Regions from separate parts of the Lysinibacillus sp. GbtcB16 genome, predicted to be linked through region 2. Evidence: riboswitches for the same ligand, from Rfam matches in the RefSeq annotation. Region 2 holds a riboswitch; each other region holds the start of a gene.
What was found. Region 2 has a riboswitch for thiamine pyrophosphate ahead of thiT (energy-coupled thiamine transporter ThiT). Riboswitches for the same ligand answer to the same signal wherever they lie in the genome.
Positions count from the first base shown of each region.

Region 1: linked by a shared signal. The riboswitch ahead of KVT27_RS09215 (ABC transporter substrate-binding protein) and the one ahead of thiT (energy-coupled thiamine transporter ThiT) in region 2 are both predicted to bind thiamine pyrophosphate.
Region 3: linked by a shared signal. The riboswitch ahead of thiW (energy coupling factor transporter S component ThiW) and the one ahead of thiT (energy-coupled thiamine transporter ThiT) in region 2 are both predicted to bind thiamine pyrophosphate.
Region 4: linked by a shared signal. The riboswitch ahead of thiM (hydroxyethylthiazole kinase) and the one ahead of thiT (energy-coupled thiamine transporter ThiT) in region 2 are both predicted to bind thiamine pyrophosphate.

Region 1 covers NZ_JAGXJV010000001.1:1,837,744-1,840,916, forward strand. Annotated here, with positions in the region: gene KVT27_RS09205 (ABC transporter permease) at 1-260, opposite strand, end outside; gene KVT27_RS09210 (thiamine-binding protein) at 257-550, opposite strand; gene KVT27_RS09215 (ABC transporter substrate-binding protein) at 552-1,547, opposite strand; TPP riboswitch at 1,703-1,813, opposite strand; gene parC (DNA topoisomerase IV subunit A) at 1,937-3,173, opposite strand, start outside.
Region 2 covers NZ_JAGXJV010000007.1:48,749-51,921, reverse strand. Annotated here, with positions in the region: gene KVT27_RS19070 (AAA family ATPase) at 1-1,046, shown strand, start outside; gene KVT27_RS27105 (hypothetical protein) at 1,087-1,212, opposite strand; gene KVT27_RS19065 (magnetosome magnetite crystal formation protein family) at 1,265-1,588, opposite strand; TPP riboswitch at 1,714-1,821, shown strand; gene thiT (energy-coupled thiamine transporter ThiT) at 1,956-2,516, shown strand; gene map (type I methionyl aminopeptidase) at 2,687-3,173, shown strand, end outside.
Region 3 covers NZ_JAGXJV010000001.1:246,977-250,149, forward strand. Annotated here, with positions in the region: gene KVT27_RS01220 (VWA domain-containing protein) at 1-655, shown strand, start outside; gene thiW (energy coupling factor transporter S component ThiW) at 748-1,251, opposite strand; TPP riboswitch at 1,346-1,453, opposite strand; gene KVT27_RS01230 (MFS transporter) at 1,513-2,709, opposite strand.
Region 4 covers NZ_JAGXJV010000002.1:134,949-138,121, forward strand. Annotated here, with positions in the region: gene thiD (bifunctional hydroxymethylpyrimidine kinase/phosphomethylpyrimidine kinase) at 1-801, opposite strand, end outside; gene thiM (hydroxyethylthiazole kinase) at 789-1,556, opposite strand; TPP riboswitch at 1,643-1,741, opposite strand; gene mbcS (acyl-CoA synthetase MbcS) at 1,929-3,173, shown strand, end outside.

The DNA of each region.
Region 1 (3,173 bases), on a different contig from region 2:
ATAAAAGTAAAACGATGCAAAACAATTGCCACTGTTAGACCACAGCCAACCCCAATAGCAAGTCCTAGTAAAGCTAATTGCACGGTAGCCAGAGCATGTGGCAGGAACGTCTGATACGATTGAAAGCCTTCTACTACAATTATGCTTGGTGCTGGAAGGAGCCAAGGAGGAACATCAGCTATATGCACAACAAGCTCCCATATGAATAAGAGGAAGGCGATAAAAATTATCGTCCTTCCTTTTTGTAATGCCCGTTTCATGATTGATATTTCTCCGTTAATGTAGCCATTGTAATCCCGTTTGGTTGATATAAAATTTTTACTTGTGTAATGACATTAATGGCTCCTAGCTCGACCATCTTAACATTCATTTTCTCAATGATTTGAAGAAGCACTGGAAGCTCACCCTCCATCGTTGTTTCAAGTGGATGAACCTCATACTTCACACCAGATGCATCAATAACTGCAATGGCCGCATCTACATAAGGGATGACATCCTCATACTTTTCTGTCTTTGGAATGATTTGGACACTGATCAATGAATTTGCCATGTTAATTGGCCTCCTTTTTTGGTAAAAACTCATTCGTAAACGCTTGTTTAGCATCAAATTCGCCTTCTAATACTTTGTTGCTCGACATCCATTTAGCATAGTTTTCCCACACTGAAAACTTTTGCTCTCCCCATTGTTTAGCATCGTCCTGATATTTATCAGCCAACCACTCTTGGCTTTTATGCACTAACTCCTTATCTAAGTCAGGTGCCGCTTCTAGTAAAATATCAGCCGCTTCATTTGGATGCTCGATCGCATATTCATAGCCCTTCGATGCAGCTGCAACAAAAGCTTTGACGATGTCTGGATTGTTTTGAATCATTTTTTCATTAGTTGCTAAAACAGGTGTATAGTAATCTAACTGATTACTGTAGTCTGTTAAATACAGCATATTAATCTTTTCCCCACGAAGCTCTGCCTCAATCCCTGTCCAAGCATAATAAATCCAAGCAAAGTCGATGTCTTTTTTCATCATCGTGAAGAAATCTAAATCTCCCGCATTGACAATATCTAATTTATTTATATCAGCGTTTTCTTTTTGCATTAATGATTGTAATACGGCTTGTTCGAGTGGCGCTCCCCAACCACCATATGTTTTTCCTTCAAAGTCCTTTGGAGATGTAATACCCTTTGATGCTACAGAAGCAAATCCAGATGTATTATGCTGGATGATGGCCGCTATTGAGACAAGTGGCACAGCCTGAACACGAGCCTGTGTAATGCCCTCCTGATAGCTCACGCCAAATTCTGCCTTACCAGAAGCTACGAGCTGATCGGCTCCTGCCTCTCCTGGCATAATAATCTCAACATCTAAGCCCTGATCTTCAAAATAACCGAGCTTTTTCGCAACATACAATCCTGTATGATTCGTATTTGGTGTCCAATCGAGAACCACTGACACCTTTTTCTTTGTATCAGCAGCTTGCTTGTCCTCCTTGTCGCTACAGCCCACTAACATCAATAGTGCCGCTAATAGAATAAATAACCATTTTTTCATGCTAAGTCCTCCCAGTTTGTAATATGAAAGTGTTCATGAATGAATGTTGTCACCAGAAGAAAGCGTAATATACGGTTGGTAAGATATTGCTTGGAAAACAAAAAAACGCCTAGGATTCCTCCCAGACGTATTGCAATCAATCTCCAAAACTTTTGCTTTTTTGAATAGATGTTCCCTACGCTGGTACGAGCCAAATCAGGTTCAAAGGGTCAGTGTCTATCGGACACAATCTCAGCTAGCCATAACTAGCCCCCCTACATTCTTTCGCTATGAACTTTTCGATGATTATTATACCCATAGTTGATCTAAAATGACAAGATGCTATTTTTAGATAGTTGTTCCACTCCAACAAATAGCCCAGCTCTACTAGATAGAAACTGGGCATAGTTTTAGCTTGGTTTTTGTTCTTTTTTGGCCGTTAAGACATGGGAAATGGCTCCATCTGTTGCAATATCCACTTTAAATGAACCATTAGAATGGCGATCAGCACGCGTCAATGCATGAACATCAATAAATTCTTGGACGCCTTTTTCAGTTTCAATCACAACCTGTTCATCGTCTGTCGCTTGAATAACAGCGACAATTCGGTGAGGATTTGCTTTTAATTCTGTTAGGACTTTAAGGCCGCGTTTGGCACGACCCGCTACTTCTACCTCTGCGACATTCATTTTCTTGACAGCCCCTCGTTGTGTCACAATAACGACATATTGTGTTTCATCTGGCTGTAGAACATTGACCCCAACTAAAGCTTCTCCATCTTTTAACGTAATCCCTTTAACGCCACCTGTTTTCACACCAGTAACCGGTAATTCCTCGATAGGGAATCGAATAGCATACGCCGTATCAGTTGTTAAGAGCAATTCCACATCATCCGTCATAAATGATGCATAAATCATTGCATCGCCCGCTTTAACATTCATTGTTTTAATCGGCTTCGAGTAACGCGTCACTGCATAATCTGCGAGCGGTGAACGTTTAATTTGTCCATCTTTCGTAGCAGTTAAAATATACGTATTTGGTTGTTCAAATGTTTCAAAGCCATAGACGGCAATAATTGATTCATCTTCACTTGTTGGCACAATACTAGAAATATGCTGACCAAGGTCCTTCCAACGAATATCAGGCAATTCGTGAACTGGCTGATAAATATAATTCCCTCTATTTGTAAATAACAATAGATGATGCTGCGTATTTAAGTTTGCTTCATACAATAAATAATCGGAATCCTTCATCGCAAAATCTTGACCATTGGAAGCGGCATGGGATCGTGTAGAAGTACGTTTAATATAGCCATCTTTCGTGACAGTCACCACAACCTCTTCACTTGGAACAAGGACATCTAATGTAATTTTAATTTCTTCTATTTCTTGTTCAATTCTCGAGCGACGCGGCTCTGTGAAGCGTTTTTTAATATCTAGTAATTCTTGTTTAATGACACGTACAAGCTTGGCCTCGCTTTGTAAAATTCCTTCTAGCTTGGCAATCAATTTATTTAAATCATCCTGTTCTTGGCGGAGCTCTGTAATATCGGTATTCGTTAAACGATATAATTGCAGGCTCACAATCGCCTCTGCTTGTACCTCGGTAAAATCGAACTTTGCCTGTAAATTAAGCTTGGCATCCTTC
Region 2 (3,173 bases):
ATGTTAGTAAACAGAAAATGGATTTACAAAAATTATGGCAGGAAAGCCAGCAAGATTTACATGCCGCGAAGGAAGCTGCCAGTAATGCTAAACTAGCGGTGGAAATCGCCAAACAGAATTTTGAAGAATTAAAGCTCAAAATGAATGACAAGCGTGAGCAGTTTTCAATAAGCATGCAGGAAGCAGGCTTTGTGAACTACGAAGACTATGCAACTGCGAAAAGAAGTGCCACTCAATTAGAGGAACTTCGGAAGGCATGCAATGATTACACGTTACATGTTCATACGTTACAAATTCAAATTTCAGAAGGAGAAAAACATCTTCAAGGGAAAGAGGAGCAAGATTTAGCCCAGATGGAGGCAACTGTGGAAAATCTCCGAATCGCCTATGAGGATGCCTTTAAACAACTTCAACAAATAGATGGATTTGCGAAATCATGTCAAAGCTTCATCAACAAAGTAGAAGAAACAGAGAGAGAGCTTCGTTTACTTGAGAGTGAGGCAGGTCGAGTGAAGGAGCTGTATGGCTTATTAAATGGGCAAAATTCGAAAAAACTGTCCTTTGAACGATATATTCAAATTAATTATTTAGATCAAATTACAGAGGCAGCTAATATTCGTCTTTATCATTTGTCTAATGGTCAATTTGAGCTTAGACGTTCAGACAGGCTTGAAAAGCATGCAAAGCAAAGTGGACTTGGGCTTGATGTATATGATGCTTACACAGATCAATTACGAGATGTTAAAACGTTATCCGGTGGTGAAAAGTTCAATGCATCATTAAGCCTTGCTCTAGGAATGGCAGATGTTATTCAAAGCTTCCAAGGCAATATTCATATTGAAACAATGTTTATCGATGAGGGCTTTGGCTCGCTCGACGAGGAATCATTAAATAAAGCAATAGACACATTAATTGATTTACAAGATTCTGGACGAATGATTGGTGTCATCTCTCATGTACCTGAATTAAAATCAGCGATGCCAGCCGTTTTACATGTCGAAAAAACATTGAATGGACATAGTCAAACACATTTTGAAATAAAATAAAGGAAGGTGTATTTCCGGTTTAAGGAAATACGCCCTCCTTTTATTTTTTTCGAGAACTGACTGTAGAAGTTGTCCCTTTTTTTGCTGCCATCACTTTTTTTACGATTGGTATAACAATAGGCGCTAATTTAACAGCGGTTTTCACTACTTTTGATACTTTCATCAAAAACACAGCTCCTTTTTAATTACTTCTACCTGTTTATTTTAAAAATAAAACATTAGCGGATAACTCGAACGGCTTGAATAATATTCCATATAACAATTCCGAGCGAGACAATTCCGTAAATGGCGAACGAAATGAACCAAATGATCATGACTGTACTATTACTTGAAGTAGGGTCTAAACTAAATGTAGAAAAGACAAAAACAATGAAAAATAAGATCCCAAATACAAAAGGAATTAGATGGGACACTAATGCGCGAATAGAATGTCTTTTAATGTCAGCATCTTTCGTAACGAAGTAAACAATTAATGGTACGATGAAAGGAGCAAAGAAAATACTGAGATAACTAAAGGCAGATAAAATTTTTTGGTTCTCCATAGTTGTACCTCCTTTTTTAATATTTACGCATGGAAAACAGTAAAGTTTCAAAATTAAGTATGGAAGAGGTTGTAATCATTCCTTGCTTTGCGTACAATGAAAGTGTTCAAATTAAATTCAGATGTAACGACCACAAGGGGAGCTGATGATGTCAGCTGAGACTGGGCACGTAATGCCTTGACTCTTTGAACCTGTAAGCTAACACTTGCGTAGGGATGTGGATAGAAACCGACACTTTTACGATGTGAGGCTCTGTCCTGACATCGTTTTTTCATTCTTAAGAATAAAAAGGTGTCAGAGAGAATCAAATCAGCGCATTTCTATTCCTGCTCTTGTATCCTACATCGGAACAAAGGAGAGAATATGTATGGACAAAAAAAGACTATTAATGCTAGTGGAGATTGCAATATTTGCAGCGATTGGCCTTGTGCTTGATCAGGTCTCCTTTAAAGTATGGGCACAAGGTGGCTCTGTTAGTCTTGTCATGGTACCAATTATGTTAATTGCATTTCGCTGGGGTCTAGTAGCTGGCCTAATAACAGGCTTGCTTGTAGGTGTGATGCAAACCATGTTTGGAGCTTATATAGTACACTGGCTTCAAGGTTTATTAGATTACGGTGTTGCTTTCACAGTTGTAGGGTTAGCAGCCATTGTACGCAGACCTTTACTGGAAGCAGCAAGTCAACTAAACAAAACAAAAATGGCGTTTTATATTATTGTAGGTACGGTATTTGCAGGCTTCTTGCGATATGCAGCGCACACTACTGCTGGCGCGGTATTTTTTGCAGAGTATGCCGGCGATCAAAATGCGTGGATCTACTCGATAATTTATAATGGTACCTATATGCTGCCCGCAACAGTATTAACAGCCATTGTGGGAGCGTTATTATTCACAGCGGCTCCACAGCTAATGCAACGTAAAGCGTAATGCCAACCCCTTCATATTGGTGAAGGGGTTTTTTATGTAGTCGTAAGAGAATAACGCTTTTAGCACTTTGCCAAGAAGGCAGGCATACAATATTTAAAGCGTTTAGCGTTATACGCGTAAAAAGTTATGTTATATTAAAGAGTAGATATTAGATGAAAGGGACGTTATACATGATTGTAAAAACGCAAGAAGAAATTGAAGCTTTTAAAAAAATTGGACGCATTTGTGCAGAGATTCGTGAAGCGATGAAGGTTGCTACAAAACCAGGTGTCACAACACTTGAACTAGATGAAATTGCTGGTCGAATGTTTGCTGAGGCAGGTGCCATTTCAGGACCAAAAGGAGAATATGACTTCCCAGGATATACTTGTATTAGTGTCAACGAGGAAGTAGCACATGGTATCCCAGGAAAACGTGTTATTCAGGAGGGAGATATTGTCAATATCGATGTTTCAGGCTCTTTAGATGGCTACTTTGCGGACACGGGTATTTCATTTGTAGTTGGTGATGGCTATGAAGACAAAGAAAAACTATGTCGTGTTGCCAAAGATGCTTTTGATCGTGCTATGACAAAGGTAAAGGCTGGCTCTAAATTAAATCAAATCGGTAAAGCTGTAGAGCGCGAAGCGAATGCTAATGGCTTAACAGTGATTATGA
Region 3 (3,173 bases), on a different contig from region 2:
TTCAACAGGAAAGTGGTCAGGCGACTGGGCAAGATGGCAAAACTGGGGCACATTTTGGCAAACGCTTATTTCACAAATGCTCCCAAGTTATAATGATGTTGCCTATGATGTAAGAATAGAATCAGATGGGTCCTTTATGATTACAGATCCTACAAATGAAGCAGCCTTTTTAGATATTGTTGCGGTTAATGAAGCTGGTGAAGAGTTAGACACACAGCTTGAAACTATATCAGCCTCTCAGGTTCGTGCTGTAGTACAAGCTGACCCGGGGTTAATCTTCTTCCGTATCGCTGATGAAAAGGAAACGATTTATCAGGCTGGATTAAGTGTTCCCTATAGTGCTGAGTATGAACTTCTTCCTGCTAATGATAAATTAATAGAAGAATTAACCGAACAAACTGGTGGTGCTGTTTTAAAAGAACCACAAGAAGTGTTCCGTGACTTTACAAAGCGAGGGGCGGATCGTCAAAACATTGCGACATGGCTTCTCCTTGCAGGTATGCTCTTATTCTTTATTGATATTACAATAAGACGCTTTGGCTGGAATTTCCTAACGAAGCCAAAGAAAAAGGGGCAACTTGTAGAAAATCCCCCCGTACAGGCAGAAGATACGAATGTAGCACAATTATTAAAGGGTATGAAAAAACGCCAATAATTTAGTTAGATGAAAGCAGTGTGAATTATTTCGCACTGCTTTTTGTATATATGCATGGAGAGAAATCCTCTAAGTTATATCAACGACGTTCTTTAATAAAGAGAGCGGGAATTAAAATATTTTACTAGCACCGTTTTACGCAAACTGCTAGCTACTACAATACCTAAGATTGCTCCAATTGAACTTGATATTAAAAAGGCAGGCATGAAAAATAAGGCCGCTACGGATGTGCCCATAAGTATCTTTGCATAGGGTACTGCTACAAGTGATGCGAGAAGACCAGTGCCGATCACTTCACCCATACCGGCTAACCACATTTTACAGCTATATTTATAGGCAAGCCCTGCGCATAATGCACCAATAATACTACCAGGAATGGCTAACAGTGAGCCTGTTCCTGTAAGGATACGAATGATAGCCGTCACAAAGGCCACTACAACTGTAGGTAAGGGTCCAAGTATAATGGCTCCTATTACGTTAATAGCGTGCTGTATAGGGTAGGCACGAGCAATCCCAGTTGGAATGGAGATGAACGTAGAGCCTGCAACGGCAATCGCTACTAATAAAGCCATAATTGTTAATTTTCGAATAGACATGATAGGTGCGCTCCTTTTCGTTTTAGCCACTAGGAAAATGAAAAAAGCCGCTTCCTTCAAACGACAGGAAGCGGCCTTGCTTATACACTGAAAATAGCAAGAAGCGCCACTTCCCTCCGCTAGCATGAACTAGATCAGGTTCGAAGGGTCCGTATATAACCATATACGTCTCAGCCTTTAAAAGACTCCCCTAGTGGTAAAAATTTTTCTATTTTTTAGAAGTGTAACATACTTGAATCAATAGTCAATAAGCTTTGATGATTAGTGTGAATCTGGATGCATAAGCTGTGGTGCCTTTTTCAATGTCCAAATCAGGGCAAGGAAGAAGCAGGCTAATAAGATAATGGCACCAAATATATAAGGACTATTCATATTCCAGTCAAATAAGAAACCAGCTAAAGCGGGTCCAATCATATTTCCAAGACTCATATAGGCATTGTTCAAGCCGGCTGCAAATCCTTGCTCTGTTTCAGCAAGTTTTGAGATGAGTGTATTAACAGCTGGACGAATTAACGTTGTTGCCGTTGAGAAAATGGTTGCTACAACTAATATTAGTGCAAAACCTGAAACAAATAATATTAAGAAAATAGCAACGGAGGCAATAAATAAATTGACCAAAACTACTTTCATTTCACCAAAGCGTTTAAAGAGTGGCGTTATGATAAACATCTGTACGATTACCCCAAATGCTCCACCAACAACTAGAATGGTAGCAATATCGCCAGGTGAGTAATTAAATTTTTCTGTCACAAATAGGGATAAGGTTGTTTGGAAGTTAGCAATCCCAAATGAGAATACCATCATAATAATTAACATAACAAAATAAGGCATATGTACAGAGCGAGCCATCTGTTTCACCAGATTATCTTGCTTTTGTCTATTTTGCGCAGTATTTGGCTTTGTAGATGGTAATAAAAAGTACGATAAAATAGACGCTAAAATGGCGGCAGCTCCCGCCATGAAAAATGGAAAATGTAAGCTAACCTTTGCGAGGAAACCACCAATTCCAGGGCCAATCATAAAGCCGAACGACATTGCAGCTCCTAACATACTCATTCCTTTTCCGCGTTCTTCATAAGTTGTCACGTCTGCTACAAAAGCCATAATAGGAGGTGCAACAAATGCAGAGCCAAGGCCACCTAAAAAGCGTGCCAAAAAGAGCATCCAAACATCTGTAGAGAGGCCAAAACCGATTTGTGCAAGTCCTGTTAGTATAAGACCGAAAATAATTAAATTTTTCCGCCCATACAGGTCAGAAAGATTCCCAGCAATTGGAGAAAATACGAATTGAGCCAAGGCGAACGTAGCAATAAGCATGCCTAGAACTTGTCCTGCTGCTCCAAATATTCTTAAATATTCCGGCATTACAGGAATAATAATTCCAATACTCCCCATTGCGATAAACATATTAAACATTAATATATACAAAGCCGCCTTATTGGACTTCTGCTGGGTCATCGAAAAACCCCCTTTATGTAATCAAATATAGTACAGTCTATCATAAAGAATTATAGCTGGCTAATAGTTGAGATTGCTGTAACTGATCCGATCGTTAGAATGGTTTTTCAGAAAAGTTTTTTTCTCAGAAAACTTCACAATGGAATATCATCTAATTGATTAATAAACATGAATAGTTAGGGGGAAGTGAGAGCGTATAGACTTTTGCCTATAAGCAATTTTTGTTGAAATGAAATAGCGTGATAAAAGTGAATAATATTGTTTAGATGAAGCTATGATGAGCAGATGTAATGGCACGTAGAATACATGGTCTTTTCATGGATAAAGAAGTGCAAATGATTGTTAGCAATTTAAACATAGACAAAGGGATTATAGGAGAGGGGGCTGTGAAGATGATCTACCACAGGCTACTAGTAGAATTGCTTTTTGAATATAGTCAAACAACTGAATGCTTACAGAAAAAG
Region 4 (3,173 bases), on a different contig from region 2:
GCAGGCACCTTTATGCAGCTGATAAGCAAAATGATTTGTGGGGCCATGACCTTTACCAATGGCTAAATCATGCATAATGGCTAATTGTATAAATCTTTTAGCTTCGATAATAGCTTTTTCAATGGTCAAACCTTGACCAAGAAAAGCAGTGATAGCTGCTGAAAATGTACAACCTGTACCATGTGTGTTTTTCGTCGTAATACGAGGAGACTGCATGGAAAATGATTTGTCATTTTTTATAAATACATAATCAATTGCATATAACGAATTGGGGAGATGCCCACCTTTAATGATGACACATTGAACACCTAGTTGGAAAAAGCATTGAGCAATTTCCTCCATATCCGAGAATTGATTTATTTTTTTTCCCGTAAGTGCCTCTGCTTCCGGTATATTTGGTGTCACAATTGTAGCAAGAGGAAGTAAAGACATGCGCATGGCCTCGATAGCCTCTTGCTGCAATAAGCTTTCTCCACCTTTTGCAATCATAACGGGATCAACGATTAGTGGGATTTTTAAATCGTCAATAATGTGTGCAATACCTTGAATAATTTCCGAGGAATAAAGCATACCTGTTTTAATCGCAGTAATCGAAAAATCTTCTAGTAATGCATGAAATTGTTTTTCAACAAAGTCAACTTCAATTGGGAAAACCTCTGTTACACCAAGTGTGTTTTGAGCAGTTAATGCTGTAATAACGGAGGTGCCAAAAACCCCTAATTCCTGGAATGTTTTTAAATCAGCCTGAATACCAGCGCCACCGCCACTATCTGAGCCTGCAATTGTCGTTACAATATGCATGAAGCCTCACCCTCCTTTGAAAGACGATGTAAGGCATTAAGCAAAGCAATTTGAATATCCCCAATATCCTCTGTAAATGCGGATGCTAACTCAGCTGCTTTTTTATAGTATGTGAGTGTTTCCGCTAATTGGCTGTACGGATCATCTCCTGAAGAGAAGGCTGCTCCACATATAGCACTAAGTAAACAGCCTGTACCCGTTACTTCAGTCATTTGTGAATTTCCACCTGTAATCCATTCGCTATGCACACCGTCTGTCATAAAATCATGTTTGCCTGTAACAATGACTATACAGTTGTAGCGTTGAGCCAATAATGTAGCCTCAGTCTCTATGTCAATAAATCCCTCACCACTATCAACACCTTTTTGTTGCCATTCCACATTGGCTAATGCCGCAAGCTCTCCCTTGTTACAACGTATGACTGCAAATTGAATAGCTGAAAGTAATAGATGTACGGTTTCCTTGCGATAAACTGTGGCACCTGCGCCAACCGGATCTAATATAACAGGAATGCCAAGGGTATTTGCTTTTTTTCCTGCTAACAGCATTGATTCTTTTATTCGATCATTTAGTGTACCAATATTGATTAAAAGAGCGTCTGCATTGGCGACCATTTCCTCAACCTCATGGCTATCATCAGCCATGACAGGAGAGGCACCTAATGCCAATAGACCATTGGCTTGGAAATTAGCCACGACATAATTAGTTATACAGTGAATAAGCGGTTGTTGTTGACGAATTGTTTGAAAAATCATTTTAGTCCTCCTTTATGGGTGGACGTAAGCATGCAAAAAAGGCCCTTTTTACGTAAAAATGCACGAAAAAGAGCCTTTCATCTGAAAAAACGATGTTCATTGCTCCCTACGTCAGTATTAACTAACAGGTTCAAAGGGTCAGGTTTTACCTTCTCAACTCTTTATGAGTCCCCCTGCAATCTTGCTTTTAGTTGACCAAAATGTACCATACTTTTCGTATGTATTCAATAGCAAGTTTTCCTATCGACAAAACGTGACTGATGCCATATAGCTAAGCATGATAGTTGTCATGACTTTACTTAAATCAAGTGTAAACCATTGAAAATACTAAGAAAGGAGTATAATGTGTCTTAACAAAAGGGGGCATTTGCCATGAATAGACAAGAATTAGTAGCACCAGAATGGTACAACATAACAGATGAATTTGAAAAATATGCAAAGGATTCAACTAAAAACGCATTGATTATTTATAATGAGCATTCTGATGTACAATTTATCACCTACGCACATTTACTTGAAAGAGCGAATCAGGCGGCACATGTCTTTACAAAAAATGGATTAACTAAAGGTGATGTCATTTTAGTGATGGTACCACGCTCAGTAGAAGCATACATTGTCTATATTGCTGCATTAAAAGCGGGTTTAACAATCATTCCAAGCTCTGAAATGCTAAGAACAAAAGATATTGAGTATCGTATTCATCATGCTGATGCTAAAGCTGTAGTAGCCTTTGAGCCCTATATTGAGCAATTTGATCAAGTAGGAAATCTACAAAATATACAGCAATTTGTTATCGGAGATGCACATGAACCATGGCAGCCGTTAGTAGACAAAATGCGAAAGCAACCAACAACTTACATAAGTTCTACACCAACAAAAAGTACAGACCATGCCTTTTTAGCTTACACAAGTGGCACAACAGGTAACCCGAAAGCTGCTGTTCATACTCATAGCTGGGGCTATGCACATTTACGGACAACAGCCCCACACTGGCTAGGCGTACAAGAAAATGATATTGTATGGGCAACTGCAGCACCAGGATGGCAAAAATGGATTTGGAGTCCGTTTCTCGCGATTTTAGGCAGCGGTGCCACTGCATTTGTTTATAAAGGAAAGTTTGATGCAGCAACATATTTAGCGTTGCTTGAAAAATTTAAGATGAATGTCTTATGTTGCACACCGACAGAATATCGTTTTATGGCAGCACTTGAAAATTTACAGGAGTATGACATCAGTTCAATTCGACAAGCTGTTTCAGCAGGTGAACCATTGAACAGTGAAGTCATTAAAAAATTCTCAGACACTTTCCATCTACAAGTGCGAGATGGTTATGGTCAGACTGAGAATACACTTCTTGTAGGGACTATGGTTGGTATGGACGCAAGAGTTGGTTCGATGGGTAAACCTACGCCAGGCAATACCGTTGACATTATAGACGATTTTGGCGAGCCAGTTGCTATAGGAGAAGTAGGTGATATTGCTGTTCATCGAGAAACACCTGCACTTTTTAAAACATATTTAAATGATCCTGAACGTACTAATTTACAATTTCGTGGTGATTGGTATATAACAGGGGATCGAGCTTATAAAGATGCGGACGGCTATTTTTGGTTTGAA